3 regions of the Exiguobacterium sp. H66 genome follow, and region 1 is predicted to be linked to each of the others. Evidence: riboswitches for the same ligand, from Rfam matches in the RefSeq annotation. Region 1 holds a riboswitch; each other region holds the start of a gene.
The links. Region 1 has a riboswitch for thiamine pyrophosphate ahead of thiT (energy-coupled thiamine transporter ThiT). Riboswitches for the same ligand answer to the same signal wherever they lie in the genome.

Region 1 (10,612 bases):
GTCGTGATTGTGGAGAGACGTTGCAGTGTCCGCACTGTGCCGTCAACTTGACGTATCATCAACAAGCCGATCGTCTCAAATGCCATTACTGTGGTTTCGAGGCAGCGATGCCAAAAGAATGTCCATCCTGTTCGTCGAAAAAAATTCGACAGTTCGGGACGGGGACGCAAAAGATTGAAGAAGAACTGGCACATTTGATTCCGGAAGCGAAAATCATTCGAATGGATCAAGATACGACGTCGCGTAAAGGCGCACACGAAAAGTTACTCAATGCGTTTGAACGACGCGAGGGAAACATTTTACTCGGGACGCAGATGATTGCGAAAGGGCTAGATTTTCCGAATGTCACACTCGTCGGTGTCATCGCAGCAGATGCGACACTTGGAATTCCTGATTTTCGGGCGAGTGAACGGACGTTCCAGTTGATTACGCAAGTCTCCGGACGCGCCGGTCGCGGTGAACTGGCTGGGCAATCCATCATCCAAACGTACAATCCCGAGCATTACGTCATCCAAACCGCAAAGCAACATGATTATGAAACGTTTTATAAACGTGAGATGCAATTACGTAAACTAGGTGGGCATCCCCCATTTTGGTTTTTAGGACTCATAACGATTTCAGCGGCGCATCCACTAGAAGCACAAGCAGAGGCTGAAGCAATTGCGGCACAACTACGACATCTTGAGTCAGACGACCTCGTCGTCAATGGTCCGCTCGATGCACCGCTCGCCCGACTGAAAAACATGTATCGGCAGCAAGTCATTATAAAACACAAAGGTCAAGAAGAGGTGCGGGAGGCACTCCGCGCGATGCTCGCATTACGCATCAAACAAAAGATCCAAGTAACAGTGGATTTAAATCCATTCGTATTTATGTGAGGTGGCAGTATGTATAAAGTAGTAGAAGTTCCAAATGACGTATTGCGTCAGACGTGTCAACGCGTCACGAAGTTTGATAAAAAGTTAGGCAAGATGATCGATCGAATGTTCGACACGATGTATGAGTATGACGGCGTCGGACTCGCAGCACCACAAATTAATCAGCCGATCCGTGTCGCCGTTGTCCATACCGATGACGAGACAGGTCCGATTGAGTTGATCAACCCGGAAATCATCGAATCAAGTGGATCGCAAATCGATGACGAAGGGTGTTTGAGTATGCCTGGTGTCTTCGGTCCTGTCGAACGATTCGACCACATCGTCGTCAAAACACAAGACCGCCTTGGACGCAGCGTCAAAATCAAAGCGAGTGGCTTTTTCGCGCGTGCAATCCAGCATGAGATGGATCATCTCGACGGCGTGTTGTTCACGGATAAACTCGTTGAGCAGGATGCGGCACCACGTGTCGTTTTCATGGGGACGCCTGAATTTGCAGCGAGTACGCTCCGTGAAGTGATTGATGCTGGGTACAATGTCGTCGGTGTCGTCTCGCAACCGGATAAACCGGTCGGACGCAAACGCGAAATTAAACCGACACCGGTCAAAGAAGTCGCACTTGCCCACGCGATTCCTGTCTTGCAACCGATGAAGATTCGCGAGGATTACCAAGACTTGCTCGACCTGAACCCGGACATCATCATCACGGCAGCTTACGGACAAATCGTTCCGTCTGCCGTACTTGAGGCTCCGAAATATGGCGCAATCAATGTCCACGCGTCCTTGTTACCAAAGTACCGTGGTGGGGCGCCAATTCATCAAGCCATCATCGATGGTGAGAAGGAGACGGGCGTGACAATCATGTATATGGTCGATCGCTTGGACGCGGGAGACATGTTATCAAAAATCATCGTCCCGATCGAAGAACGGGATACGGTCGGTACGATGTTCGAAAAATTGAGTGACGCTGGAGCACGTTTATTGATTGAAACACTCCCACAATTATTTGCCGGGACATTAACACCGGAAGCACAACGGGAAGAGGATGTAACATTTTCTCCGAACATCAGTCGGGAACGGGAACGGCTTGATTTCTCTCGTCCGGGGGAAGAACTTTATAACCAAATCAGAGGAATGAACCCATTCCCGAGTGCCTATACGCTACTTGGTAAAGATCGACTTAAAGTCTATTTCGCTGAGAAGTGTGAAGGGACGGGAACACCTGGCGAAATCATTGCGCTCGAAAATGATGGTCCGGTCATTGCGACGGGCTCGGATATCGCCTTGAAACTCGTCGATCTCCAACCTGCCGGAAAGAAACGGATGGATGGTGCGACCTTCATGCGTGGGATTGGTCAGACGCTCGAAATCGGACAGAAAGTAGGCGAAGACGCATGAATGTACGCGATGCAGCAGTCACGACGTTATTAAAGATTGGGCAAGGTGGTGCTTTTTCGACAATCTCCGTCCACCAAATGCTTGAAAAACGGGCGATTTCAAAAGCCGATGTCGGATTATATACAGAACTCGTTTATGGGACACTCAGCCGTGAGTTGACACTCGACTATATTCTCGATCCGTTGCTCGCGTCACAAAAAAAACTCGATCCCTTCATGCGACCGTTGCTCCGGATGAGTGTCTATCAGTTATTTTATCTAGACCGGATTCCGGATCACGCCGTCATCAACGAAGCGGTCGAAATCGCGAAAACGCGTGGAAAACCGCATATCGCAAAAGTTGTCAACGGTGTCTTACGTAACGTTTTACGTCAAGGGAAACCAGACTTCTCGGCGATTCCTTCAACGAGCAAACGAATCAGCATTGAGACGAGTCACCCGGAGTGGCTTGTCGAGCGCTGGATTGAATTGTTCGGGGAAGACGAGACGTTGAAGATTTGTCAAATCAACAACGAAGCGGCACCCGTCACGGTCCGCGTCAATCGGAATAAAGCGACCGTCGAAGAAGCCGTCGAATTACTCGAAGCCCAAGGTGTCTTTGCTAAACCAGCCGCCGTCGCCCCGGACGGACTTGAAATCATCAGTGGCAGTGTCCAACAAACGGATTTACTCGACCGTGGGTATCTCTCGCTTCAAGATGAGAGTTCGATGCTCGTTGCGCGGGCCGTCGGAGCAGAACCGTCTGACCATGTACTCGACAGTTGTGCAGCACCGGGTGGGAAAGCGATGCATATTGCTGAAGGATTGACGACAGGTTCGTTGACGGCACTTGATTTACACACACATAAAATTAAATTACTAAAAAAACAGGCAGAACGGCTTGAACTCGATACGGTAGAAGCAGAAGCCCTCGACGCACGAAAAGTCGGCGACCGGTTCGATGCAGAATCGTTTGACCGGATTCTCGTTGATGCACCGTGCTCTGGACTCGGTGTCATCCGCCGGAAACCCGACATTAAATGGACAAAGCAACCAGAAAATTTAACACAGTTACCTGTCATTCAGCGACAAATCATCGAGGCAGTTCTTCCACTCGTCAAGCGCGGAGGGACATTCGTCTATTCGACGTGTACGATTGATCCAGTCGAAAATGAACAACAAACGGAATTTATCTTAAGCCAAGGGTTTGTTTTTGATGAGTCGTTCAAAGGGCGAATGCCAAAAAACGTGCAGGCGTTGATTTCAGAACGGGCAGAGCTCAAGTTGCTTCCGACGACGCTTGGGACCGACGGATTTTACATCGCAGCCTTTAAAAAGCAAGGATGACACGCACGCTGAATTTTCTTAAATGCATCAACAGTAGGTGAGATAGAAGAGGAGGACGGTCATGGAGTTAGCTTATCTGACGACGACTGGAAAAGTTCGATTGCAAAACGAGGATACGGTGTTACTCGTTGGTGATGAAAAACAAGGACTTGCCGTCGTCGCTGACGGAATGGGTGGTCACGCGGCAGGTGAGAAGGCAAGCGCGATTGTGCATCAAGTATTTGCTGATGCTTATGCAGACATGCCAAGCCGACCAGCTGAATTATCTTCTTGGATTGAACAGCAAGTGGAAATTGCCAATTCTCAAATCTTACAGTATTCCAAGACAGAAAACTTGGCTGTCGTCGGAACGACGATGGCGTGCGTCTGTTGGTCGGACGAACTCCTTGTTATCGGTCATGTCGGGGATAGTCGAGTCTATGCGATTGAAGAAGGTCAACTGAAGCAACTGACAGATGATCATTCTTATGTCAATATGCTTAAGCAATTAGGTGAACTGTCGGAAGAAGAAGTCGAAAATCATCCACGTCGAAACGTCATCACGCGCTCGATTGGCTCGAACGAACTCGTCGACGTCGACGTCCAAGTCCGGGATGCACCAGGTTATGAAATTGTCCTCGTCTGTAGTGACGGATTAACGGATGAAGTCCCTTATGAAGTAATACAACAGCTGCTACAAGAAGATGCGCCACTCGAGCAAATCGTTGAACGATTAGTTTTTGAGGCGAATGAGCGGGGGGGAGCAGACAACATCACCGTTGCTGCCATCCGTTTCAAAGAAAGAAAGAGGGGCTGAATATGCGATACGGAGATCGATTAAATGACCGCTACCGCATAGAACGGCTAGTTGGAAATGGCGGGATGGCGAATGTCTATCAAGCTTATGATGAAATCTTAAAACGGAATGTCGCAATCAAAATTTTACGGACTGAATTTTCACATGATGAACAATTCATCCGACGTTTTGAGCGCGAAGCTCATGCTGCGACGAGTTTGAACCATCCGAATATCGTTGCCGTCTATGATGTCGGTGAAGAGGATTCGATTTACTATATCGTGATGGAGTTCATCGATGGGATGACGTTGAAAACCTACTGTGAAGGACGACCGCTCGCAATCAATAAAGCGGTTGAAATCATCAGTCAGATTTGTGATGCGATTGATCATGCCCATGCCCATCGCATCATCCACAGGGATATAAAACCACAAAATATGCTCGTCCGAGAGGATGGTACGGTCAAGGTAACGGACTTCGGTATTGCCGTCGCGATGTCGAACGCGACATTGACACATACGATGTCCGTTCTTGGTTCAGTGCATTACTTCTCACCTGAGCAGGCAAAAGGAAAATTTGCCGATGAAAAATCGGATATTTATTCGCTCGGTGCTGTCCTTTATGAACTCGTGACAGGACACGTCCCGTTCGAAGGAGATTCACCCGTTGCCGTGGCATTAAAACACTTGCAAGATACAGCGCGGCGGCCATCCGTCTTGAATCCTGCCGTGCCGCAAGCGCTAGAAAACTGTATCATGCAGGCACTAGCGAAGGCCCCGCACGATCGGCAACAATCCGTTGCTGAATTTCGGGAAGATATGGTGACGGCCTTATCTGTTGAACGAGCAGATGAAGGGGTTCGCGGGGAAGATCCGATGGAGCAAACGATGGTGTTGAGTCCAGTCTCGGCTCCGTCCGGGACTCCGGTCAAGGAAGAAGAAGCTACGGTCGCGACAGTTGTACCGAAGCAAAAGAAAAAAAAGCGATGGTGGATTGTGCTCGTATTCCTCCTCTTACTCGGAGGTGCCGCGACAACGTTCGCGATGTGGCCGGATCCGACAGTCGTTGTGCCGGATGTCGCAAAAGAAGATGCGGACGAGGCTGAAAAACAACTTGAGAAACTCGGTTTTATCGTCGAATCGACTGAGCGATCGAGTGATACGATTGATGAAGGACTTGTCATCAGTCAAGCACCGCGGGCAAAAGTGACCGTTAAAAAAGGTTCGACGGTCAATCTTGTTGTCTCGACGGGCAGTGATCCGGTCGAAGTGCCGGATGTAACGGACGAAACAGAGAAAAAAGCGACCTCGATCTTGAAGGATGCTGGGTTCTCAAAAGTAGATGTCGAAAAAGAAGAGTCGGAAGACATCAAACAAGGCAATGTCATCCGGCAATCGATTTCAGCCGGAACAGAAGTGATTGCAAAAGAACAGACGATTACAATCACGGTATCCGAAGGTTCGTCAGCGTTTGAATTGAAGGATTTGACGAACATGTCGAGTGCTGAAGTAAAAGCGTACTTGGACGCGACAGGTCTCGACGGTACATTCGAACAAGAATTTTCGAGTGAAGTCGAACTGGACCAAGTCATTCGTCAATTTCCGCAAGCGGGTGTCAAAGTCGAGCCGAACGATTCCGTGACGGTCTTTATTTCAAAAGGGGAGGAAGAACAAACCGTGACGGCGACCTTCCCGGAAAAAGTAGCCTACGATGCTGTAGGTGAAGGGGATGAAGAACCGCCGCGGCAAGTCATTCGAATCGAGACGGATGATGCTAAAGGGAAACGTACAGTGATTGAAGAGTCGATTGACAGTGATGAAACATTTGATGTTCCGGTGACGATTGATCCGGGCGAAGAAGGAAAAATCACAATTTATAAAGATGATGTAGTGTATCGCTCGAAAACGATTACCTATAAACAAGCGAAAGCAGAACAATGAGTGTGCTACGAACCGCAAATTGAAGGAGGGCATGGGATGGCAGAAAATCGTATCGAAGAAAATCGGGACGGGACGATCATTCGTCTACAAGGTGGGTTTTATGATGTCATGACGACGCAGGGCGAGGTGCGATCGCGCGCTCGGGGAAACTTCCGAAAACGTGGTATCAGTCCTGTTGTAGGAGATGAGGTCGTATTGCATATCGAAAGCGAAACTGGATACATTTTAGAAGTGAAGGAACGGCAAAATTTCCTGGTTCGTCCACCGGTCGCAAACATCGATCAAGCGTTGCTTGTCGTCTCAGCAGCAGAACCGGACTTTTCAGCCCATTTGCTCGATCGGTTTTTAGTCTTAATCGAAGCAAAAGAGATTCAACCCATTATTATCTTGACGAAGATGGATTTGTTGCAAGGAACAGCAGAAGCAGAAGTCCGGACGGCGATTGCCGGTTACCGACAAATCGGTTATCAGGTGATTGAGACGTCGAGTGAGACGCTAGAAGGGGTAGAGGAAGTCCGTCCGCTACTCAAAGAAAAAACGAGTGTGCTCGCGGGACAGTCGGGAGTCGGAAAAAGTTCATTGTTGAATGCGCTCGATGCGACGCTCGATCTCGAGACGAGTCACATCTCGAAATCGCTCGGACGCGGACGACATACGACGCGTCATGTGACGTTAATTCCGCTTGCAGAGGGCTTGATTGCTGATACGCCAGGGTTTTCGAACCTCGATTTTCCACACGAGATGGAAATCGAAGAATTACGTTGGTGTTTTCCGGAATTCGTCGCACGGCAAGATACGTGCAAATACCGTGGTTGCCTGCATTTAAACGAACCAGGATGTGCTGTCAAAAAATCAGTTGAGGCAGAAGAAATCATGTCCTCACGCTATACGAATTATGGTATGTTTGTAGAGGAAATCAAGAATCGAGCGCGGAGGTATTGAAATGATTAAAATCGCACCATCTATTTTATCAGCAGATTTCGCCAACCTAGAACGAGACGTTAAAGCTGTCGAGGCGGCAGGAGCAGATTACATCCATTTCGACGTCATGGACGGCCAGTTCGTCCCGAACATTTCATTTGGTCTACCCGTCCTCAGTAGTCTTCGTCAAAAGACGGACATGGTCCTTGACGTTCATTTAATGATCGATCGACCAGAAAACTTCGTCGAAGCGTTTGTAGCGGCAGGAGCGGATATCGTCACCTTCCATGTCGAAGCGACGAATCATGTCCATCGTGTCTTGCAACAAATTAAAGGGGCTGGAGCAAAGGCCGGCGTCGTGCTGAATCCACACACGTCACTGTCGACGATTGAACATGTCCTAGAAGAAGTCGACATGGTCTTGTTGATGACGGTCAATCCAGGATTTGGCGGACAAGCTTTCTTGCCGAGCGTCATGACGAAGCTGAAGCAATTAGCGATGATCAAAGCAGAGCGCGGTTTGACGTTCGAAATTGAAATCGATGGTGGTGTCAACGCGGAAACGGCAAAACTGTGTATCGACAATGGGGCAAACGTCCTTGTCGCAGGTTCTGCAATCTACAATGCACCAGACTATGCAGAAGCCATCACTAGTATTCGAAACGCGGCTCACGTATAATAGAGCCAAGACAATTAAATTTTGACCGCAAGGGGTGTCGCGTCAAGCGGCTGAGAGAAGTGAGTAGACTTTAACCCTTCGAACCTGTTCCGTTCAGACGGACGTAGGGATGTGGCGCACGCAGGCAGTACGGCGTCCGTCGTACTGCCTTTTTGTTGTCATCATTATTTTATTTTTAGGAGGAACACAGTATGAAACGATTACAAATGTTAATGGAGATTGCGATTTTCGCGAGTCTCGGTGTTGTATTTGATTTATTGATTCCGTTCAAAATGCCACAAGGCGGATCCATCAGCTTAGCGATGTTACCGATTTTCGTCATGGCCTTTCGTCACGGCGTCGTTGGTGGTGTCATCACGGGTGCGCTCGTCGGAACGATTCAATTGATGTTCGCTCCGCAAGTCTTGACGGTCGTCCAACCGCTGCTTGACTATACGCTTGCATATGGTGTCGTCGGTTTGAGTGGAGTGTTTGCAGGCCAAGTCAAAAAAGCAGCAACAGAAGGTCAAAAAAAGCGTCTCATGACGATTGTCTTGTTTGCGACCTTGTTAGGTGCAGGTCTACGTTACATCTGTCATGTCATCAGTGGAATCGTCTTTTTTGCAGAGTATGCCAAAGGACCTGTCGTTCCATACTCGTTCATTTATAACGCGACGTATATGGCTCCGTCGTATGTTTTATGTGGGGTCGTTGCAGGTATTTTGTTTACGACAGCACCACGTCTTTTACGTTACTCCGCTCGCGGTATTTAAAGATGAGAGTTTTAATCGTTGCGGCAGGACCGGCAGAAGACGTCCCGACGCTCGCACCATTCGTGAAAGACAAGACGATGATTATCGGTGTTGACGGCGGGATTGCGACATTAGTGGAGCAAGGACTTGATTTTGATGTGGCAATTGGTGACTTTGATTCGCTCGGATACGTTCCGGATGGTGGATTGCTTCATCCGGCAGAAAAAGATGAAACGGACTTAGAACTAGCGTTACGTTACGCTACCGAACAGGCTGCAGGTGCTGAACTACTCATCTTTGGTGCGACGGGTGGTCGGCTCGACATGACGCTACAGAACGTCTATTTGTTAAAACAATTCCCGACAGCACGACTCGTGACGAAACGTGAGGATGTCCGGTACTGGAAAACCGGTCAGTACGAACTCGCGTCTGAAGGGTATCATTACCTGTCATTCATTCCCCTTGTCCCGTCGAACTTGACGTTACGCGGCGTCAAATACCCTTTGACGGAGCATCCTGTTCCGGTCGGTGGTTCGCTAACGGTCAGCAATGAGTGGGTTGGTGTTGCGCAAGTGACGGTCGTCGAAGGGGAAGTTCTCGTCCTGCGCACGCACGAAAAATAAAAACGTGATAGACGCGACTCCATCATATCCCGCTGAAGCGATCGGGACATGCGTTCTTCAAGTACACGTCATGACGTCATGAACAAAAAGATAGGTATGGCAAACGCCGATGACTCCGTATGTGAAACGGAATCATCGGCGCTTTGATTTTTTAGCAGCTTATTTAGTTAGCCGCCTGTTTGAGATTAACCCGGTGTATCCAGGGTCCGATAACAAGTTACCGATTGTCGTGAAGTGTCGAACTGGCTGCCTGTTGTTCGCTTTTGGCAGCGATATGTTTCCCTTTGACGAAGAGATGGTAACTCGCCCATGTCAGTAGGAAGAAAGGGACGCCGAGATATAAGGCGACGCGTTGATCGGCTTGAAAACCTAAACTGATTAAGACGAGCAGATTGAGTGAGAATGAGAGGATGTGTAAGACTGGGAAGAACGGTGTTTTGAACTTCAGTTCGTCAAGTGTGTGTCCTGCCTTGATGAATTGGCGTCGGAAAGCGATTTGCGAAGCGGAAATCGAGATCCAACCGACTTGTGCTCCGAGACCGGCGATGGATAATAGCCAGATGAAGACGGTATCTTCTGCGAAGAATGCCGTCAATAAGGATAACATCGCGAACAGCATCGTGAACGTTAAGGCGCGCATCGGCACACCCCGCTGATTGACGATGGCGAGTTTCTTTGAAATCATGCCTTCTTGCGACATCGACCAGAGCATGCGTGTCGCAGCATACAGTCCAGAGTTTCCGACGGATAAGAGTGCCGTCAAAACGACGATGTTCATCAAATCTGCAGCATATGGGATGCCGATTGCGTCAAAGACCATGATGAAGGGACTGCTGATGCCGCTCGCTGACTCATACGGAATTAAAGCTCCGATAATTGTAATCGAGAGGACGAAGAAAATAAACGTCCGCCAAACCGTATTACGAATCGCTTTCGGAATCGATTTTTCTGGCTCACTCGATTCCCCGGCAGCGACACCAATCAATTCTGTTCCTTGGAAAGCGAAGTTGACGGCAATCATCGTCGTCAAGACGCCGAGAGCCCCGTTCGGAAACCAGCCGTTCGCCGTGAAGTTCGCGAACAACGTAGCTGGTCGTTCAGCCGCCATATCAATCCATCCGAACCATGCGGCTCCCCCGAGTCCGATGAAGAACAGGATGGCGAGTACTTTAAGACTTGAAAACCAAAATTCTGCTTCCCCGAATGCTTTCGCAGAGATGGCGTTCAATCCGAATAAGATGACGGTAAATAAGGCGCACCAGATGACGACGGGAACCTGTGGAAACCAGCGATCCATCAGACTACCGGCAGCTGTGATTTCAAGAGCGACGGTTACGGCCCATCC
Region 2 (10,612 bases), on a different contig from region 1:
CAAGGGTACTTTCTAATTTGAAAAAGGGGATGCTATTGATTCGATTCGTCCTTCTTTTTTCATTGCTCTTTCAATAAGTCGGCCTCTGCTTCAGGTGGACTGCTAAAAAAACATCCCTTTCGCGCACACTCACTTTCACGACATACTAAAAACCGTGTTTCAATTAAGAAACACGGCTCCAGACTGTAGTCAAAGTGTTATTGGGCGATAAAAGCGTTTTTTTCGTTGCTTTCCTCGGGCGAGGCGCAAGCCGTTGCTCCTTAGTCCTCACGGACAACGAGCAGGGTCTTGCCTGCCTCTGAAAGTGCGTTAAAAACGCACTTTTCCCGTAGGAGTCAACGAAATGCGACGCTTTTTAGGTAATATCGTATGGAAAAGCCAGACATGCAAACGGTTTAGAGCGCAAGCCGTCTTGAATCGCTTTAGAACCGCGACAGGAAAGCGCGAACTGATTGCACTTAGATATAGCATATTCACTCTTCATAAGCGTTTGTATACACACGTGAGCCGTGTTTCAATTAAGAAACACGGCTCACGTTGATTCATTTATGCGTAAATTTCAATCAATGACTCTAATTTTTCAACAACTTCTTCTGCAGTAAACGATTCGATGTCGAAACGTTCAACCATCGAAAGAATGTTGCCATCTTGCATCAAAGCGAATGATGGTGATGAAGGTGGATACCCTTCAAAGTACTCGCGTGCCCGGTCCGTTGCTTCACGGTCTTGTCCCGCAAACACCGTTACGAAATGATCCGGCTTCACGCCTTCCATTCGATTGACGTAAGCAGCTGCCGGGCGAGCAATCCCACCTGCACATCCACATACTGAGTTGACAAGGACAAGTGTCAATCCTTCACGCTTCATCGCGTCATCGACGCTTTCAGCTGTCTTTAATTCTTCAAAACCAGCAGCTGCCGCTTCTTTACGTGCTGTCTGGACGACGTCTTCAAAATACATTTGGAAATCCATCGGTCTAATTCCTCCCTTATTCGTTCTCTTCCTTATTGTACGAGTTTAGATGAAATCTGTCCAAGTCTGCCGCTTAATTCTTGCGCCAAATATGGTTTCGCATGTAGTAGATCACGGAAGGCGACGTAACGGTCAATTTTTTCTTCCGACGGCTGACGGTCATTTTTATACGCACGAATCAAGACATTTTTTGGTGTATGCTCTAAATCAATGAACTCAAGCAATTGTGTCTCGTAACCGACGAGCGTCAAGATTTCGGCGCGGATTGAATCTGTCGCGAGCGAAGCGAACTTTTCCTTAATCAACCCGTGCTGCAACATGACGTCGAGTGGTGAACAGTCGAGTTGACGATTGAGTTCTTTTTGACAACACGGAACACTTAAGATGACAGACGCATTCCAATCAACGGCGCGGGCCAGGGCGACATCCGTCGCAACGTCACAGGCATGAAGCGTCACCATCAAGTCAACCTCTGTATCCTCATTGTAGTCATGGACGTCCCCGACACGGAACTCGAGATTCGTATAGTCGAGATCGCGCGCAATCGCTGTACATTCTTCGATGACTTCTTTTTTGAGATCAAGCCCGGTCACTTTCAAGTCAAAACCTTTGACGACACTCAAGTAATGATACAGTGCAAACGTCAAATACGATTTTCCGCATCCAAAATCAAGAATCCGTAACGTCCGATTCGTCGGTAATGCGGAAATACTATCTTCGACGAACTCGAGGAACCGATTGATTTGTTTGAATTTATCATACTTTTGCCGTTTGACTTGCCCGTCTTCCGTCATGACACCAAGCCGGACTAAAAACGGTACGGCGACACCATCTTCAAGAAGATGACTTTTTTTTCGGTTATGCGACAGTTCTGCTTGGAGTGGCGACTGTTTTGTTGTCTTTAATGATACTTTCATTTTCTTTGATAACTGGAACTGGACTTCTTCCGTCTCGAAGCGGAACAAAAATTGACGGAATTCTTCCATTAATGCGTCGAGTCGTCCTAAAAATTCGTCGACTCCCAAATTTTCATGTTTAATTATCCGCTCATATTGAAACTCTAATTGGATTGCATACGTATCTTTCAATAGAATCGGTTTTAGTTTGATTCTTCGAAGATCATTCGACTTTTGGCGCGGACCACTGATCGTTGCATGCACGAGAGCAGAAGCCTCGAGCTTTTGAGTGAGTAATTCTTTTACTTGGTGTAATTCCACTGTAGTCCCGTCCTTTTCTGATTGTTCTTTCGAAACTGTAGCAAATTCCACCCTATTCGACAAGTAAGGTAGCTTCATCATTAAAGGAGGAACGAACGATGTTCAAAAAACTTTTATCACAAATCGGAATCGGTGCCGCCACAGTCGATACACGACTCGACAGCGAGCGCTGTGAGCCAGGCGGACAGATTCACGGAACCGTCCATATTAAAGGCGGCAATGTCGACCAAGAAATCGATCGGATTTATTTAGCGTTTAATACACAATATAAAGAAGAAGTCAGGGACAGCACGACATTTACGACGTTCACACTCGATCGTTTTTCGCTTAACGAAGCCGCCTTTACGATTGAAGCAGGTGTCGAACGCGAAATTCCGTTTACGCTTCAAGTACCATTCAATACGCCGCTCTCGATCAGTCAATCGAAGTCATGGATTGAAACGGGTCTCGATATCGCCCAAGCAGTCGATCCGTCAGACCGGGACGCCATCATCGTCCAAGCCAATGACCTCCAATCTGTTATCTTAGAAGCGATGGAAGAACTTGGCTTCCGACTCAAGAAAGCGGACACGGAAAAACTTCCCGGGCGTTACCGGAAGGATTTACCGATCGCCCAGGAACTCGAGTATTCGGCACGCAATACGTACTTCGCCCATAAACTGGACGAAGTCGAACTCATCATGCTCCAAGACCGGTCCGGCATCGACATCGTCTTGCAAATCGACCGTCGTGCCCACGACTTAGGCTCGCTCTTCAGTGAGATGGCGGGTGCGGATGAGACAATGACGAAGCTATCCTTATCGAACCACGATTTGATGGACCGAAACGCCGTCAAACAACAATTAAACGATTTGATTGAGCGGTACAGCTGATTTCCTTACCAGAATCTTCATCATGCCTGTAATCCACCCACAAAAAAACCTGAGCGATTACCATGACTTTCTTTACGAAAGCTGAAAATTGCTCAGGTTTTGTGCGGTCTGCGGTCTGCCGTCTGATCGCGCTGATCGGCAGCGGCTAAAGCTGTGCTTACCGTTTCGTTACTTTTGCTTGACGCGTAACTCCTGTAAAAACACGATCAAACGTTTCTTCCGTCCAGCCCATTTCCCAGAAGAGTAATTCGTAATAACAGCTTTTGACAAAATGTTGTTTCATCCGTTCTCGTTCTGCTTCAGTCGCTTGCGCCGCCAATGCATCGAGACGGTCGACTTGTTCAAAGACGACCCGTTCGAACCATTCTGAACTGTATGTTGCAATCCACTGCTGATAGATCGGTGACGCAGGTGATTTCGTCAACAGTTGTTGTCCGACCTCATAATAGAGCCAGTAACAGGGTAATATCGCTGCAATCGTCTCACCAAGCGTCCCCTCACTCGCATGATGCATATGCGAGACATAGGCATAAGCAGTCGGTGCCGGTTCGAACGTTGCTAAATCTGCTTCCGTGATAGCAAGCGGTTCGAAAAAAGACTGGTGGAGCGACAGCTCAGCCGCATATGTCGACGTCGCATGTTCCGCAAGCTCTGCAATCGTCGCGAAATCTGTAGCTTTTGAGGCCGCGCGGGCTTGAATTTTTGCGAAATGTTTTAAGTAATACGCATCTTGCATGACATAATGCCGAAATTTTTCGAGCGGTAACGTCCCGTCACCAATGCCAGTGACGAATGGATGGGAAAAGCTGCTGTCCCAATACGTTTTTGCGGCTTGCCGAATTTCTTGACTGAATTTCATCCTAATTCCCCCTTTTGTTGAATCAAAAAACGCCACACCCTACGAACAGGGCATGACGTGAAGAGACAACAAAAGAGATGTTCACGCCACTTCCCTCCGTAAGTCCAAACTTAATCAGGTTCAAAGGGTCCGAACGTCTTCGTCGTCTCAGTCGGCCTACCGACTCCCCTAGTGGTCATTATTTAATTCTTGTTTAATTATACCACTTTTTCAGTCAAATCGTCCGTATTTCAGGAAAAACTTAGTATACTGTATGGGGCAGGAGACGCGTGTTCCGTTCCGCCTCAAGACCGATTCCGTTCAGGAACACGTCACTTACAATAGGATTAGTACCTGATACTATCTACTATACTCGGAGGATTCCTACTATGAATAAAGCAACAAAAATCATGACAACAACGCTGTTAGCGTCAAGCTTACTTCTCCCGACTGCTGCTTCAGCAGAACAAGTCGTCGATAAAACGATCATCACGCTCGGTGAATCGCTCGGTGCAAAAGACAAGGCCTGGGTGCTCGCCCGATTGAATGCGCCGGAAGGCATCACGCCCGTCATCGCCACGGCAGCTGATGAGGAAAAATATTTAGGGAAGAACGTTCCCCAATCGCAACTCGGCGGTAACATGTACTCTTCCGCAAAAATTGAACTCGCTGAAAAAGGCGACGGTCTCTCGGTCGCAACCGAAAACATCACTTGGGTCACAAAGGACATGTATTTGAATGCTCTCGTCACAGCGGGTGTGACGGACGCCGATATCACGATTACTTCTCCTTATAAAGTCACCGGTACGTCTGCTTTGACGGGAATCATGAAAGCATATGATCAAACGTCGGCAGAAACCGGTATTAAATTGACGGATGAACGAAAAGATTTAGCCCAACAAGAACTAGCCGTTACGTCCGATGTCGGAAAAACGGTCGGGACGGACAAAGTCGCCGAACTGATGAATGAAATCAAGGCCGAAATCGCAAAACAAAAACCGGAAACCAAAGTCGATATCGAGAATGTCATCATCCAAGTCATTCAAAATAACAACATCCAATTGTCAGACGCCCAAATGGACCGATTGACGTCATTGTTCAGCCAAATGGAGAAAGCAGACTTGAACTGGGGACAAATTGAGACCGGATTAAAAAGTGCCGGTCAAGATATTCAAGCATTCGCGACCTCGGAAGAAACGAAAGGATTTTTCGCAAAATTGTTTGACGGTCTAAGTAATTTCTTTAAATCGATTTCCGGACTGTTCAAGTAACTGAAAACGGTATCATGTCCAGCTTAACATATGGTAAACTGGCTTTATCGAAACGAAAAGGTGGTGTAGAAGATGGGTTTTGCTGCGTGTAAGCATTGGTTGATGGAACAACTTTATCTGTTGCGCGCGATTTTTCATGGAATGGCGTTCTAAGGGATCAGTCTGCCCTTTTTCTAGAACATCCATCTGAAAAATAAAGCAAAGCGCACATTCTACGGTAAACGGAGAGCGCTATTTGCGTTCTCCGTTTTTTTGATGCGCATGAAAGGAAGTTATTGATCATGATATGCGACATCCAACATCTGACAAAACAATTCGGAGGAGCATCCGTCTTAACCGACGTCTCGCTCTACCTTAAACAAGCTGACCGTATCGGATTGATTGGTCGAAACGGAACCGGAAAAACAACGTTACTGCGCTTAATCGCTCAACTCGATGCACCGGACAGCGGAACCATTTATCTAAAAAAAGGACTTTCCATCGGTTATTTGGCTCAAATCCCACAGTTCGCAGAAGAATTGACCGGCCTCGATGTTCTCTGGACCGCATTTGCCCAGGTCGTCGCCTTACGGACGACGATGCATCAGCTTGAACAACAAATGGCAAATGCCGACCACCTCGACGATGTGCTGAACGATTATACGCGCGTGACCGAACAATTCGAACGACAGGACGGGTACCTACTCGATTCAAAAATCCAACGTATGATTAATGGCCTCCACCTCGATGCCTTGCTGACACGTCCCTTTTCTCAATTGAGTGGTGGCGAACAAACGAAAATCTGCCTTGGCCGGATGCTTTTGACGGAACCGGACTTGTTGATCCTCGACGAGCCAACGAATCACCTCGACCTCGCAGCCATCGAATGGCTCGAACAATTTTTAAACAGTTATCCGGGCGCAGTCCTGATTGTCTCGCATGACCGCGTGTTTCTTGACGCAAGTGTCAATTGGATTGCGGAACTAGAAGATGGTGAATTGACGATCTACCCCGGAAATTATTCGGCGTATACGGTCGCGAAAGAACGCCTGCTCCTCGAACAGTTCCACGCCTACACGGAACAACAAAAGAAAATCAAACAAATGAAGGATGCGATTCGGCGGTTACGCCAGTGGGCAAATGAAGCCTCTCCTCCGAGCGAAAAACTGTTCCGAAAAGCAAAAGCGATGGAACGGGCACTCGAACGAATTGAGCGACTCAAACGACCACTTCTTGAAAAAACGGCGCCTGATATCCAATTTTCGTCGCACGGGCAACTCAGTCAAGTCGTTTACCGCTTGACGGATGTTGAGCTTTCAGTTGCCGACCGCAAGTTGTTTACGTCGCTTGACTTCGAAGCCGCGGCGCGTGACCGGATTGGGATCGTCGGTGCGAACGGGAGTGGGAAAACGACGTTATTACGTGTCTTACTCGGACAACTCGAACCGACGAACGGACATGTTACGCGTGGTCCGTCAAATCGCGTCGGATTTTTATCGCAACACGTTGACATGCCGGGTGAAGAGCGACTGATCGATTACTTCCGCTCACGCATTTCGACAGATGAAGGAACAGCCCGGTCCCTGTTAGCCCGTTTCCTATTTTTCGGTCCCCGTGTCTTCTTACCGATTAGTGCGTTAAGCGGCGGAGAAAAAATGCGTTTGATGCTCGCGATTCTTGTCCATTCGCCGCTTAATGTCCTGATTCTGGACGAACCGACGAATCACCTCGACATTGAATCCCGCGAGGCGCTTGAAGAAGCACTCGAGCACTTTGACGGAACGCTGATTGCCGTATCGCATGACCGTTACTTCTTGAATCGACTTTTTTCGAAAACGTACTGGTTAGATGACACGACGGAAATGTTTTCTGGTCCTTACCACTATGCTACCGAAAAACGACAGGCTCGGACAAACATCGAATCAGTGGAACCCGCGCCTATCGAGCGAGCCACCAAGACGCCAGTAACTGAGGCACGTCCACCTTTAAGTACAGACGAACTCGAACAACAGATTCAACAGCTAGAGGATGAAGTGGCTTTACTCGATGCGTCACTAGCGACGACAGAAGATTACGAAGTCCTTGCGCCATTATTCTCAGCGCGTGAACAGCTCGTCAGTCAAATTGATGTCTTCTATGAAAAATTGTTGGCCGTCGATCACTAATCAAAAGGCGCATCATTTCACCACCGCTCGCTTCATTAAGTGCGGTGGCTTTTTATGTTAAAAATGCTTTGATGACGATCTGTTTTTCTGAATCCAAAAAAATATATTTTAAACATTTTAAAAGAAAGTTTCGAAAAAAAGCTTGCAAGTTGTCTGAAAATTCGTATAATTCAACTTATAGCTATTATCACTTTTCAGCAAAAACACTTTGGGAGGAACTATCACATGGATGCATTTCAACAAGCTGTACAATCAGGCGTCGACTTCGCTAACAACATCTTATGGTCTTATATCTTAATCGCCGCTTTAATCGGAGTCGGGATCTACTTCACCATCAAAACGAAGTTCATCCAATTCCGTTACTTGAAAGAGATGTTCCGTGTCACACTCGATAAAAATGAAAAGACAACAGATGATGAAGGTCAGAGTATTACATCCCTTCAATCATTCTTCATCGGTGCCGCGACTCGAATCGGTACAGGGAACTTGGCCGGTGTTACGATCGCCGTCACACTTGGTGGACCTGGAGCGGTATTCTGGATGTGGATGGTCGCCCTCCTCGGTGGCGCAACTGCCCTTATTGAAAGTACGCTTGCTCAAGTCTATAAAGTACGTGATACAGGCAATAACGCTTACCGCGGTGGTCCTGCGTACTACATCGCAAAAGGATTGAACAACCGCGTCCTCGGAATCATTTTTGCAATCTTAATCGCCGTCACATTTGGTCTTATCTTTAACTCGGTTCAATCGAACACGATTGCCGCTGCTTTTGATAACGCCTTTGGAATCGACAAAATGATCGTCGGTGGTATCTTAGTCGTTCTTACAGGCCTCGTCATCTTCGGTGGTGTACACCGGGTTGCGAAAGTTTCAGCAATCGTCGTGCCAATCATGGCGTCACTCTACTTGATCGCTGCAATCTTCGTTGTCATCACGAACATCACTGAACTTCCAGGGGTTTTCGCAATGATCTTCAAGAGTGCATTCGGGATCGACCAAGCTGTTGGTGGATCTGTCGGTGCTGCGATCTCGCTCGGTGTTAAACGTGGTCTCTTCTCGAATGAAGCCGGTATGGGTTCTGCGCCGAACGCTGCTGCTGCTGCTGAAGTTTCTCACCCAGCAAAACAAGGATTCTTACAAACACTTGGTGTTTTCCTCGACACATTGATCGTCTGTACAGCAACAGCAACAATCATCTTACTCAGTGACAGCTACGCTGCCGGTAATGGTGAAGGTATCGCCATGTTACAAAATGCGCTTTCTGAGCAACTCGGTGCCGTCGCACCAGCCTTTATCGCAATCAGTGTCTTCTTGTTCGCTTTCAGTTCAATTGTCGGTAGCTACTACTACGGTGAAACGAACATTGAATTCATCAAGAAAAGTAAATCAACTGTCTTTGGCTTCCGAATTGCTACGATGGCATTTGTCTTCATCGGATCGCTCCTTAGCCTCGGAATGGTTTGGAGTTTCGCCGACCTCTTCATGGCCGGAATGACATTAATCAACTTAACAGCCATCTCGCTCTTAGGTGGAGTCGCAATCAAAGTCATCAATGACTACCAGAACCAACGTAAGCAAGGTCTTGATCCTGTCTTCTCTGCTAAAGCATTAGGTATCGAAAATACCGAATGTTGGGACGATGAAGAAGAAGCGCGTCCAGCTGCTGGTGAAGCTCCACCTGTCGCACGACGTTAAGCATTCCTTTTCTACTAAAAACCTTGGAGGCGCGTGTAATCGCCTCCAAGGTTTTTTTGCTGCGCTAGGATTATCTTGGTCGTCAGTTGGGAAAATAGGAACAGAGAGTCACTAAGGAGGAATTGAATGTGTCGAAGGCCATGTTAATTATTAACCCGTCATCCGGGAAAGAATTAGGTAAAAAATACGCAGAATTTGCAGAAGGAACACTCGCCCAGCGCTTTGCGACGGTCGATGTCCGGTTCACAGAAAAAGAACTCGACGCAACGGAATTTGCACGGACCGCGTCGCACGAGCATTATGATGCCGTCGTCGCAATGGGCGGTGACGGAACGGTCAATGAAGTCATCACGGGAATCGCAGAACAAGACCACCGTCCGACGCTCGGTATCGTTCCACTCGGGACGGTCAACGATTTAGCACGTGCGCTCCATATTCCGACGGATGCCCGCGACGCAATCAGCGTTCTCGAAGATGCTCCGATTCGCCCATTTGATATCGGTAAGTACGGCTCGCATTACTTCATGAACGTGATCGCTGTCGGTCTGATTGCCGATGCCGTCGAAGAAGTGAGTGTCGAACAGAAAACATCACTCGGATCAGTCGCCTACTTCATCGAAGGCTTAAAAGCTTTTAAAGATCACAGCCCCTATCCACTCATATTAAGAGCAAAGGAAAAGACGTTTGATGGGGAAACACCCTTACTCATCGTCTCGTTGACGAATTCCGTTGGTGGATTCGAGTCGTTCGCTAAAGATGCACGTGTCGATGACGGTTTGTTGCATGTCTTCCTCGTCAAACAATTAGGGTTCTTCGACGCCTTACAAGCGTTACCGAAGCTTTTAACAGGTGACTTATCGAACGCTGATCAAATCGAGTACTTCACGACAACCGAAGTCGAAATCGAGTCCGACGAGACACTTTCGATTAACGCAGATGGAGATACCGCGGGTGAGCTCCCAATCACGGTCCGCGTTTTACCTCAACATTTAAATGTCATCGCTCCTACATCTTAATTGAAACAATACTTGCAACCTCCCGCGTTTTCAAAACAGCGGGAGGTTTCTTACGTTCTTTTAAACCCAATAATGCCCATTACAATATATGTTATAGAGTGATAACTTTGAAACAAAACTGAAATATTTCCCCTTTATTTCCGATGCTATAATCATTCTATCAAGAAAACATTTTCTACCTTAACTACATAGAACCTTCACCTTACAATATTGAAAGACTTAGTTTTACTGACGTCCGTCGCCTTTTCCCAATTAGGAGGAACTCACATATGAAGCGTATGTTAACAACAATGACAATGACAGCACTAATGGTTTCAGGCTTCGCTACGACAGGCATCGAAAAAGTCGAAGCAGCAACTACATATAAAGTAAAAGTAATGGCTGACGGTCTCCGTGTTCGAACGGGTCCTTCGACTGCCTATAAAGCAGTCGGAACCGTCAATAAAGGAAAAACATACAAGTACCTCGGTGTATCCGGATCATGGACGAAAATTTCATACTCAGGTTCTTCCCGTTATGTCGCTTCCAAGTATGTCAAAAAGTATAAAGTCACAACAACGACGGCAACAAAAGCATCGAGTAGCTTT
Region 3 (10,612 bases), on a different contig from region 1:
ACGGCAATTCCAGTATGATCAAGTTTCACTATAATTCCTCCCTTACACCACTAGTGTGCCAAAACTTCCCTCAAGGTGCAACGCGCAGGCATTTTCACGAAAGGAGCTTCATCGTATTACATAATTAACCAACAAACTTATACAAAATGAAATCTCACTGAAATATAATAGAGGCAAAATGAATGCTATAATCAAAAACGTTCTTATAAAATTTAAACATTAAAATGAAATTTAAATAAAGCATACTTTTGACTACGATAAAATTATAGAGAAAAAGAGGGAATACTACATGAAAAAAACGTTCGCGTCGCTCATCGTTTCCGCACTTGTCCTTTCATCAACTCCTCATTTTGCATCAGCAGATGATTTAAGTGAACAAAAAGCCAAAAACGAACAAAAGCAACAAGAAAACCAAAATACACAAAAAAATCTTGAGTCTTCTGTGAATCATGAAGGTGAGAAAATTTCGAAGACACAACAAGAAGTGAATCGTTTAGACGAAGCATTGAATGAAAAAATGTTTGCCGTCGAAGCAAAAGATCGTCAAATCAAGGCGACAGAAGCTGAAATCGTCGAACTTGGTAAGCAAATCGAAAAATATAAAGCCAAGCTGAAACGTCAAGAAGAATTGCTCGGCGATCGTTTACGTGTCATGCAAGAAAATGATGGTAATTCGATTAAATGGGAAGAAGTCATCTTTGGTTCAAAAGATGTCGGAGATCTCGTCAGCCGTGTGCTAGCCGGGAAATCCATCTCACAACAAGATGATAAGATGATTACGGATTACCGGAACACGCAAAAGAAATTAGCGAATGCCCAAGCAGAACTTAAAGATAAAAAAGCAAAGCTTGTGACAGAGAAAAAAGAATTAAAACGTCAACAGGCAGAGCTCGAACAACAAATCAGTGAACGAAACAAACGCATTAAAGAACTGAAGAAACAAAAAAAGAAATTTGAGACACAGTTGATGGACGCGAAAGAAGTTCAACAAATCTTGATTGCGCAAGAAAAAGCAATCGCGGCAGAAAAAGCGGCACGTGAACGTGAAGCACGGATTGAAAAAGAGCGCAAAGCACAAGAAGCACGAGAAGCAAAAGCCCGTGCTGAAGCTCAAGCGGCACAAGCAGCAGCCGATCAGGCAGCGGCAGAAAAGGCAGCAGCTGAGCAAGCTGCAGCAGAAAAAGCGGCAGCCGAGCAAGCTGCAAAACAAGCAGCGCGTCAAAAAGCAACAACGAATTCAACAAAACAATCAACGCCGGCACCAGCACCAGTAGCACCAAAACCAGCACCTGTAGCACCGAAGCCAGCTCCGGCTCCAGCTGCATCTTCAGCATTGTTCATTCATCCGACAAGTGGTGCGACTACACAGGGATACGGCTCAGCAAGTGGTGAAAATGGGTACGGATTCCATAATGGAATCGACTTTGGTGCACCGGTTGGAACACCAATCGTCGCAGCAGCAACAGGAACTGTCATTACGGCTTCAAGCAGTGGTCCTTACGGGAATCACATCATGATTGCTCACCAATTGAACGGAAAAACGTATACGACGGTTTACGCGCACATGAGTTCATTGAATGCGCGTGCAGGACAACGTGTCAGCCAGGGACAACAAATCGGTGCACTTGGTAGCACGGGTAACTCGACTGGACCACACCTACACTTCGAAATTCATGTCGGCGGTTATATCTACAGCGGAACAGGCCCTGCAAATAGTGTTAATCCTATGTCAATGTTATAAAATCGTAAAAGAACCTCTACATTGTAGGGGTTCTTTTTTTATACAGTTTGAATAATTAGTTGTTATATTACAAAATAACGTTTTCATTTGAAACGTAAATGAAATTTTTCTGAAACTATTACGGTGCTATAATCAATTTCAGATAGTTTTACTACGAAACATGACTTCAAAAATCGAATTCATACATAAGCGAGGAACTCACATATGCTAAAAAAGTTATTTTCTACCGTACTATTAGGGACGTTATTATTGACGAACACCCCAATCACTCAAGCGGCTACAATCAAAGAAAAGAAAGCAGATAATGCAGCTGAACAACGTAAACTAGAAAAATCAATCAAAAAACAAGAATCTAAAATTTCAAAAGAGCAACGTCAAATCAATGCGATTGATGCAGCAATCAATGAAAATATTTTTCGTGTCTCAGAAAAAAATAAACAGATTCGTCAGTTGAATGAACGAATTGAAGAGCTTGAGGCAGACATTATCCATTATGAAGAAATGTTAAAACGCCAGGAAGAGCTGTTAGGAGACCGCCTTCGTGTGCTTCAAGAAAATGATGGGAATTCTATTAAATGGGAAGAAGTCATTTTTGGTTCGAAAGATCTTGGCGATCTCTTTAGTCGTGTGATGGCAGGGAAAAAAATTGCTGAACAAGATGACAAGATGATTTCTGCTTACCTTGAAACGCAAAAAAAATTAGCGGATGCTAAAGCGACGCTCGTGGATAAAAAGGAAGAGCGAGTGAAAGAAAAAGAAGCCCTTTTGGTTCAAAAAAAGGAACTCAAACAGCAAATGAAAGCGCGTAGTGCAACCTTAAAAAAACTACGTCAAGGTAAAACAAAATTTATGACAAAACTTCTGAATGCGAAAGAACTTCAAGCGACATTAGAAGCGCAAGAACGTGCGATTGCGGCAGCAAAGGCAGCAGCTAAAGCAGCAGCGGAAAAGGCAGCAGCTGAAAAAGCGGCAGCGGAAAAGGCGGCGAAAGCGGCGGAAAAAAACAACGCCGGGACGTCTAAGAAGGTCGTAAGTGCTACGCCAGTCGCTAGTGTTCCGAGCGGTTCGGCGCAGTTCGTTCGCCCTGCGTCAGGAAGTGTTTCACAAGGATTCGGACCAGCGAGTGGTGCGAATGGGTATACTTTCCATAATGGTGTCGACTTTAGAGGGCCAGTCGGATCATCAATCGTCGCAGCAGCTTCAGGAACGGTCATCACAGCGGGAAGCGGTGGACCGTACGGAAATCACGTGATGATTTCACATTTCTTGAATGGGAAAGTGTATACAACAGTTTACGCGCACATGAATTCATTATCAGTTCATGCTGGACAAACGGTCTCGCAAGGACAACAAATCGGTACGCTCGGAAATACGGGAAACTCGACGGGCGCACATCTTCATTTTGAATTGCATATTGGTGGTTACCAATACAGTGCGACAGGACCAGCTAATACAGTTAATCCATTAGCATACTTATAAAAACGAGCTTCGGCTCGTTTTTTTTATGACGCTATGCTACAGTGAAAGGGAAATTTAAATCATGAGCAACTAGGGGAGCTGGAGGAATCTGGCTGAGAGGAAAACCATTCTGTTTTCGACCCTATCACCTGATCTGGATAATACCAGCGTAGGAAAGTTGAGATTGAAGACATGAATAAGTGACCACACTCGTTGGTTTTTCATGGCGTCGTCTGCTTTTTTACAGCGGACGGCGCTTTTTTTCGTTCCGCTTTCTCCTTGTGCTCTCATAGAAAGTGAGGTCTATCGATGAAACATGTACTGACGATTGCTGGATCAGACTCTAGTGGTGGAGCTGGAATTCAAGCCGACCTAAAAACTTTTTCTGCTCTTGGGGTTTACGGTATGAGTGTAATTACTGCTATCACAGCGCAAAATACGTTAGGCGTACAAGCAGTTGAAGATGTATCACCAACGCTTGTCGAAGCCCAGTTGAACTCGATTTTTAGCGATATTCGTGTAGATGCCGTTAAAATTGGGATGGTCTCGAATGAAAAAACGATTCAAGTTATTGCCAAATGTTTGAAACATTATCAGGGACCAGTCGTCTTAGACCCCGTGATGGTCGCAAAAGGGGGGCATGCCCTGTTAAGGAAATATGCTGAACAAGCATTAATGGAGCACTTGATGCCGCTTGCAACCTTGACGACCCCGAATATTCCGGAAATGGAACGCATGTTAGGGCAAGCGATTTCGACAGTTGATGAAATGAAGCTGGCGACGACGGAATTCGCACAAAAACGAGACATCGCTATCCTGTTAAAAGGCGGTCATCTCGAAAGTACGGATGCCTCGGATATTTTATACACGGAAGGGATGCATCATCTGTTTCAGGAGGCACGATTAAAACGCCAGCATACACATGGTACAGGATGTACATTATCTTCCGCGATTGCGGCACGTCTTGCGCTGGGAGATTCCCTGAAGGATAGCGTGATTTATGCTAAACGGTACGTAACTGAAGCAATCCGGCATGGATTTGCCTTAGGGAACGGAATCGGACCGACACATCACTTTTATGACATTTGGAGGGAAACGGATGCTTACAACCATTCATGATAAAAAACCATTAATTCATCATTTAACGAATGCGGTCACGATTAATGAGTGTGCCAATATGACCCTTGCGCTCGGGGGTTCACCTGTCATGGCGGAAGATATCCTAGAAGTCGAGGAAATGGTTGGACATGCAGATGCTGTCGTTATCAATATCGGGACATTGAACGCAGCTTCACGAGCGTCGCAATTGTTGGCAGGTCAAACGGCCAACCGATTGAAGAAACCGATTATTTTAGATCCAGTCGGAATGGGGGCGACGACACTTCGGACACAATTCACGAAAGAGTTACTCGAAGCAATTCATTTTACGGTCATTAAGGGGAACGTCTCTGAAATCAAGACGCTCATCGGTCAAGTCGGACGTTCAAAAGGAGTCGATGTCGCTTCAGGAGAGACATTAGATTTTCAAGTCGTCCATGAGTTTGCTGGACGGCTCGGGACGACTCTCGTCGTAACGGGACCGGTTGATTTCATTACAGACGGCAAGCGTCAAGTAAAACTAACCGTAGGAACGCCACGACTCGGACACATTACAGGGACAGGCTGTATGACGGCATCGCTCATCGGGACCCTACTTGGAGCAGGGTATGATGCATTCGAAGCAGCGACCTATGGGACGTATTTAATGGGAAAAGCGGGTGAAGTCGCAGATGAAGCAGCGGGACTCGGTGATTTCCGGATGGGGTTGTTCAACGCAATCAGCTTAACTACAGAAGAAAGTTTGAAAGGGGTATTGACCAGTGGAGAATGATTACACGGTTTATGCGGTAACAGATCGGCGCTTTCACCCGGACGTTGCCTTGATTGATGCGGTCGAAGCAGCAATAAAAGGTGGCGCGACGATGGTCCAGCTTCGTGAAAAACAGGCGCAAGGGAAAGAATTTCTCGAACAAGCGAGTGACTTGAAGAAAATGATGTCTCGTTACGGCGTCCCACTCATCATCAATGACCGGATTGATATCGCACAAATCGTCGGTGCAGGTCTGCATATCGGGCAAGAGGACATCCCTTTGCGGGAGGCACGTAAGCTGTTACCGGAAGCCACGATTGGGGTTTCTGTCTCGACCGTTGAACAGGCAATCGAAGCAGAGCAAGACGGGGCAACTTATCTTGGCGTAGGGTCGCTCTATCCAACGGCGACAAAAGACGATGCGAGTCAGATGACAAACGAAACACTCCAAGCGATTCGCCGGGCTGTTTCCCTTCCTCTCGTCGGGATTGGTGGAATCACACATCATGTGGTGCCCGACTTATTCGAGATGCTTGAAGGATATGCTGTCGTCTCTGCCTTATTCGCAGCACCAGATATTGAACGTGCGGCACGAGAGTTCAAAGAGGCGGTTCAGACTGCGCGTCAAATAGTATCAGACCGGGTATAATCACTGAAGAGGTGATGTACGTGAAATGGCAAGTCATTCGCTTTCGGGGAGGCTGGATTCGGTATCGAATCGAACCACAAATCATTCGAATCGACAACCGTGGAAAGTATCATTTAGGTTGGAAATTGTTTCCCTATCCGAATCGTTATGCATTTGAATTGGCGGTTTTGTTAAAAAACAAACACCGACAACGATATAAACGGCCGCTGTTGATTAAAACGGCATCCATCGCTACGGAAATCTGGGGCCATACACACCTCGATTTATTTTATCGGGTGATGTTACAAGTACCGTTACCACGCTTCCTATCGAATCGATATAAGGAGCGATTGCGAAATACAAGTATCATCGACATCGGTGTACGGGCTGTCGATACTAATCGAATCGTTTGGGATATCGGGAATCGATTAGGGGGATGGGCAGTTTTTCGTACAATCCAAAAAAAACATCGGAAATGAATCTTCACCTCGCGACTCATCGTAGTCATCTTACTTGCATTTGTTGTTTTAGGATGGTGCAATAGTTTGGAGGAGAGGTGAAGACAGTGGAGGCACCACGCTGTGAGACGATTGCGATCGATAAAAAACGTGCGACTGAAATTGGTCATGCCGTTGAAAAAATCCCGACGCTTGAGATTGGGAAATTGTTTAAAGTGTTATCGGACGCAACGCGTCTACGAATCGCTTATGCATTGACGGTCGAGCGAGAACTTTGTGTTTGTGACGTATCGGCATCAGTTGATTGTTCGATTGCGACGGCTTCGCATCACTTAAGAACGTTATTGAAACAAGGTCTCGTCAAATATCGTAAAGAAGGAAAAGTTGTCTATTATTCACTTGATGACCATCATGTCTCGTCGTTAGTTCATTTGGCAATGGAGCATGTGAATGAAGGAAAGGCTTCTTCTTGAGAAAAATACAAAAAAACGCACCGCAGTCCGATAAAGAACTGCGGTGCGTTTTTTAGCTTTTTCACGAAGCTAATCGTATGAAACAACAGATCACTTGATTCGATGGAAGAGCGTGATGGTCACACTGATGAGTAGAAAGGCTAAAATGGATAGACTAAAGCACATCCGTTTATAGGATGCTGTCACGAGCGCCGTGTTTTCGAGTTCTTGATCTAATTCGGTATACAATTGATCTTTAACTTGAGCAAGATCTTCAAGAATGGTCTGCGTGGTCTGCGTCGATTGTTTCGCTAAAGCGGTAGCTGCCTGTGAACCGTTTGTTTCATAAAGGCTGAAAACGGTTTCGATTTCTTTTTCCCATGCATTGTTACGGGTTAACAAATCTTTAATCGGTACGGGTGTTTCGTTCGAAGCATTGAGCACACGGCGTAAATCATGAATTTTGGTCGTGCAGAAGTAGTATTGTTCAATGTAACGGTCGTCTTCATAGAGCAATAGGCCGCGAACGGCATTTGCCCGATCCCGATTGTATTCGACGAGTTGGTCGACTTGTTTAATCATCGGGATATCATGGGCGTGCATCTCTTCTGTCATTTTTGAAATGGTACGATAACCTGTCAAGGCATAGATGAGAGGAATCGAAGCGAACAAACTGACTAAAAGAATGAGAGAGATGCGGTAGCGCCAAAGTTTATTCATGCAATCATTCCTTCATAAGCTAACTAGTAATGTCATTAGCTTAACCACTAATTCCCAAAAAGTGAAGAGTTATCTATTTTTTAGGGGAACATCTTTTGGTTACGGGAATCCAATCGTTTTATATTTTGAGATGAAACCTGAAGCGATACCAAACGTAGACGTATATGATGGGTCAGCCTTCGTTTACAAAAAACAACCCACCTCATGACAGGGGGGTGTCGTTTCATCGTGTGCGGTTCATTTAAAAAGAGTAGGAATGTTCTTTGTAATTTCCAAAGACGGTATGAATCTCAGAGAAGGTGACGAAGGCATTAGGTTCGACAGAGGAAACAATTTCCTGAAGACGAACGATTTCATTATTCTGTACGACGACATAAACCATCTTCTTTGTCCGGTTGGAATAGCCACCGCGCGCATCGAGAATCGTGACACCACGACCGAGTTCTTTTGTGATGACGTCGTTGATTTCATCTGCTTTTTCACAAATGATAATACATTGTTTAGAAGCAGAGTAAAAACTATAGACCGTTTGCAACGCCTTGGCGCGAACGAAGCTCATAATTAATGCATACATAACATGTTTTAAGTCGAAGACTAACCAAACTAAGATATAGATCACTAAATCCTGCATTAAAAAAATACGCGGGAGCGGCCAGTTATGGAAGCGGGCATAAAAGAACTTTCCGAGGATGTCGAGTCCACCTGTCGAAGCGCCGCCAAAGAAGATTAATGCCATTGCGAGCCCGGAAACTAACCCTGCAAAAATGGAGGCGACGAGAGGATCGTTTAATGACTCAGGAACCACTTGTGTTGGAATCCAATCAATTAAAAATGAAGAAATAAGGACGATAATTCCTGAAAGTAGCATGAATCGTTTTCTTAAGAAGCGAAAACCAAGTAAGAAAAGCGGGATATTCAAGACAAGTTGGGTCAGTCCGATAGGCGTATTGAACAACTCTTGGAAAATAAGTGTGATTCCCATGATGCCGCCAGATCCAATGTCATTTGGAGATAATAAAAGGCTGATATAAAGGGAGTAAAGAAGTGTACCGATTAAAAGGAAACTGATTTTTTCTGTTCGTTTTTTCTTGCTCGTTTGTTTAGTCTTCATTGTGATTGATGAGAAATCCTCATGCTCCTCCTTCGTAAAGTATCTGCCTGCAAGAGTACGCCTATATAGCATTAAATTCAACCCCTCAACTGAAAAATATCGTAAAAAGGTGACGCGGGTCGAAAGGAATTGAGTGAATTGAAAAAAATCCTTTTATTTTTATGCTGTGCGCTCATTGGATTAAGTACAGGTTCCGTTTTTATGTTGCATTACTCGAGGGAATCCCCTGACAATAAGTGGCGTGATGGAGCACTGGTCACCCGATATGTCGGAACATCGGTTGCAAATACAAATGCAATGACAGGATTTATTGAACGATTTCCATTTTCAGACGCACTTAAACAAGTACAGATTGAAGGAACTACCGTTTCCTTACGTTATGAAGTGACGGGTAAATCCAGAAAAGAATGGGTCGGGACAAATCATGAATGGATTGATCCGTCTACACCCTCTTTTATCAAAAGTCGATTTCCGCAACTCGTCATGCACCATACGCTGGCTCTTTTTTTAGCGATTCCTAATGTAATGACAGTTGAAATTCAATATACGGATCCTGTATCAATCCTTCAAATTAAAATCACGCGTACTGATTTTGAAGGGTATACACCACGCGATATTGAGCGAGCTTCGACGTCCACTAACCGCTTTAATCGTGTAGTCATTGACGACTATGTATTAGTTGAATCAAGGCGAAAATCCTTTCTGGAATACTTCCGTTCACAACTCAAAATATACCCGTAAAGTAGTTGTATCTAGCAAGAAAAAGCTTTTTTCACAAACTTGACACAATGGTATCGTTTACATGTCATTCTTTCGTAAAAACCTTAAATAAGGGGTAGGCAGGGGTTGAACATCTTATAAGATGGAAGTATGATAATAAGTGAACAAACATTGTGAAGTGTTGAACAAGAAGAAAGCGAGGTTTCTACAATGAATGAAGTAGAAGCATTAGAAGGGCTAAGAAATAAAGCGGTTAAATCAACTAAAATGCTACAAATGCGTCCACTCGAATATTTAGTTCGTGCCATGCTTGCTGGGGTATTCATCGGTTTTGCTATCATATTTACACTCAAAGCAATCAACGGACTTTATCTAAATGAATCGGCTGCGATGACGCTCGTCGGTGGATTAACTTTTGGTGTTGCGCTTGTCTTAATCGTCTACGGCGGTGCAGAACTGTTTACAGGAAATACGATGTACTTTACTACGGCGACGATGCGTGGATACACTACGAAAATGGATACGTTTAAAGTATGGACGATTTGTTTGATTGGTAATGGTCTCGGAGGACTTGCCTTCGCGTTACTCTTTTCGCAAACTGGAATCATTCAAGAGTTAGGCGCAAACAACTGGTTGTTTGCTGTCTCTGAATCGAAAATCCATCACTCGACATGGGAAATCTTTACGCGAGCAATCTTCTGTAACTGGATGGTTTGTTTAGCGATTTTCATTCCGAAAAACATGAAAAATGAATTGGCACAAATCATGATGATGATGGTTTTAGTTGCTGTCTTCTTCGCATCAGGTTTTGACCATGTCATTGCCAATATGGCATTGTTCTCAATCGCGCTTGTCGTACCTCACCCAGAGGCGATTTCATTTGCCGGAGCAATCCATAACTTAATTCCTGCTCTCTTCGGTAACATCATCGGTGGAGCACTCTTCATGGGAATGGTTTACACGTGGTTGAATAAAGAAAAGCTAGAAGTGGATCAATCAAAACAACAAGCTGCGACAATCAACATCGCGACGAAAAAAAAAGCATAAAGAAAAGGTAAGGTAGCGACGGGTTTTCCCGTCTCCCTTACCTTTTTCTTTATTCGAGATGTTGGAAGCGATCGACATCTGCTGCGAGTTCTTCATAAATCGATTCGACGATTTGAGCATCATCGAACAGACCGAGTACATTTTCGTCAGGTAGTGCATCGACTGGGGAAGTAAAATAGAGCACAGCCGTCAATAATAATTGTTCTTGTTCTTCCTTCATCGAAAAACGTTTTTGATAAAGGGCACGTAACATCTCAAGTAACTGTTTAAGTTGGAAATACAGCACGAGTTCTGCTTCACGTTCGATATCAGACCCTTCTTCTGAAGCGATATCTTTTGTTAAATGTGCTAAGCCAACTTCTCCTCGAATCAATAAATCTTCCTGTGCTTTGTGATCTCCGACTAACGCCAATGCCTGACGGTGGAAA

Region 2: another riboswitch for thiamine pyrophosphate. It lies ahead of tenA (thiaminase II); the one in region 1 lies ahead of thiT (energy-coupled thiamine transporter ThiT).
Region 3: another riboswitch for thiamine pyrophosphate. It lies ahead of thiD (bifunctional hydroxymethylpyrimidine kinase/phosphomethylpyrimidine kinase); the one in region 1 lies ahead of thiT (energy-coupled thiamine transporter ThiT).

The regions. Positions count from the first base shown of each region.
Region 1 covers NZ_JACSMQ010000001.1:346,828-357,439, reverse strand. Annotated here, with positions in the region: gene priA (primosomal protein N') at 1-878, shown strand, start outside; partial or broken gene def (peptide deformylase) at 888-1,319, shown strand; gene fmt (methionyl-tRNA formyltransferase) at 1,353-2,273, shown strand; gene rsmB (16S rRNA (cytosine(967)-C(5))-methyltransferase RsmB) at 2,270-3,598, shown strand; gene KNP88_RS01835 (Stp1/IreP family PP2C-type Ser/Thr phosphatase) at 3,660-4,394, shown strand; gene pknB (Stk1 family PASTA domain-containing Ser/Thr kinase) at 4,397-6,313, shown strand; gene rsgA (ribosome small subunit-dependent GTPase A) at 6,350-7,255, shown strand; gene rpe (ribulose-phosphate 3-epimerase) at 7,257-7,913, shown strand; TPP riboswitch at 7,934-8,040, shown strand; gene thiT (energy-coupled thiamine transporter ThiT) at 8,105-8,665, shown strand; gene KNP88_RS01810 (thiamine diphosphokinase) at 8,668-9,267, shown strand; gene KNP88_RS01805 (amino acid permease) at 9,485-10,612, opposite strand, start outside.
Region 2 covers NZ_JACSMQ010000003.1:281,655-292,266, reverse strand. Annotated here, with positions in the region: gene KNP88_RS07445 (BrxA/BrxB family bacilliredoxin) at 547-972, opposite strand; gene KNP88_RS07440 (class I SAM-dependent methyltransferase) at 1,005-2,189, opposite strand; gene KNP88_RS07435 (sporulation protein) at 2,288-3,061, shown strand; gene tenA (thiaminase II) at 3,219-3,920, opposite strand; TPP riboswitch at 3,995-4,100, opposite strand; gene KNP88_RS07425 (DUF1002 domain-containing protein) at 4,289-5,170, shown strand; gene abc-f (ribosomal protection-like ABC-F family protein) at 5,452-7,314, shown strand; gene KNP88_RS07415 (alanine/glycine:cation symporter family protein) at 7,540-9,009, shown strand; gene KNP88_RS07410 (diacylglycerol/lipid kinase family protein) at 9,138-10,025, shown strand; gene KNP88_RS07405 (M23 family metallopeptidase) at 10,295-10,612, shown strand, end outside.
Region 3 covers NZ_JACSMQ010000006.1:100,186-110,797, forward strand. Annotated here, with positions in the region: gene KNP88_RS11090 (VOC family protein) at 1-29, opposite strand, end outside; gene KNP88_RS11095 (murein hydrolase activator EnvC family protein) at 290-1,741, shown strand; gene KNP88_RS11100 (murein hydrolase activator EnvC family protein) at 1,946-3,220, shown strand; TPP riboswitch at 3,282-3,392, shown strand; gene thiD (bifunctional hydroxymethylpyrimidine kinase/phosphomethylpyrimidine kinase) at 3,509-4,318, shown strand; gene thiM (hydroxyethylthiazole kinase) at 4,299-5,069, shown strand; gene thiE (thiamine phosphate synthase) at 5,059-5,697, shown strand; gene KNP88_RS11120 (hypothetical protein) at 5,718-6,155, shown strand; gene KNP88_RS11125 (ArsR/SmtB family transcription factor) at 6,233-6,607, shown strand; gene KNP88_RS11130 (CHASE3 domain-containing protein) at 6,698-7,306, opposite strand; gene KNP88_RS11135 (YitT family protein) at 7,548-8,417, opposite strand; gene KNP88_RS11140 (hypothetical protein) at 8,556-9,158, shown strand; gene KNP88_RS11145 (formate/nitrite transporter family protein) at 9,348-10,184, shown strand; gene KNP88_RS11150 (DUF1232 domain-containing protein) at 10,234-10,612, opposite strand, start outside.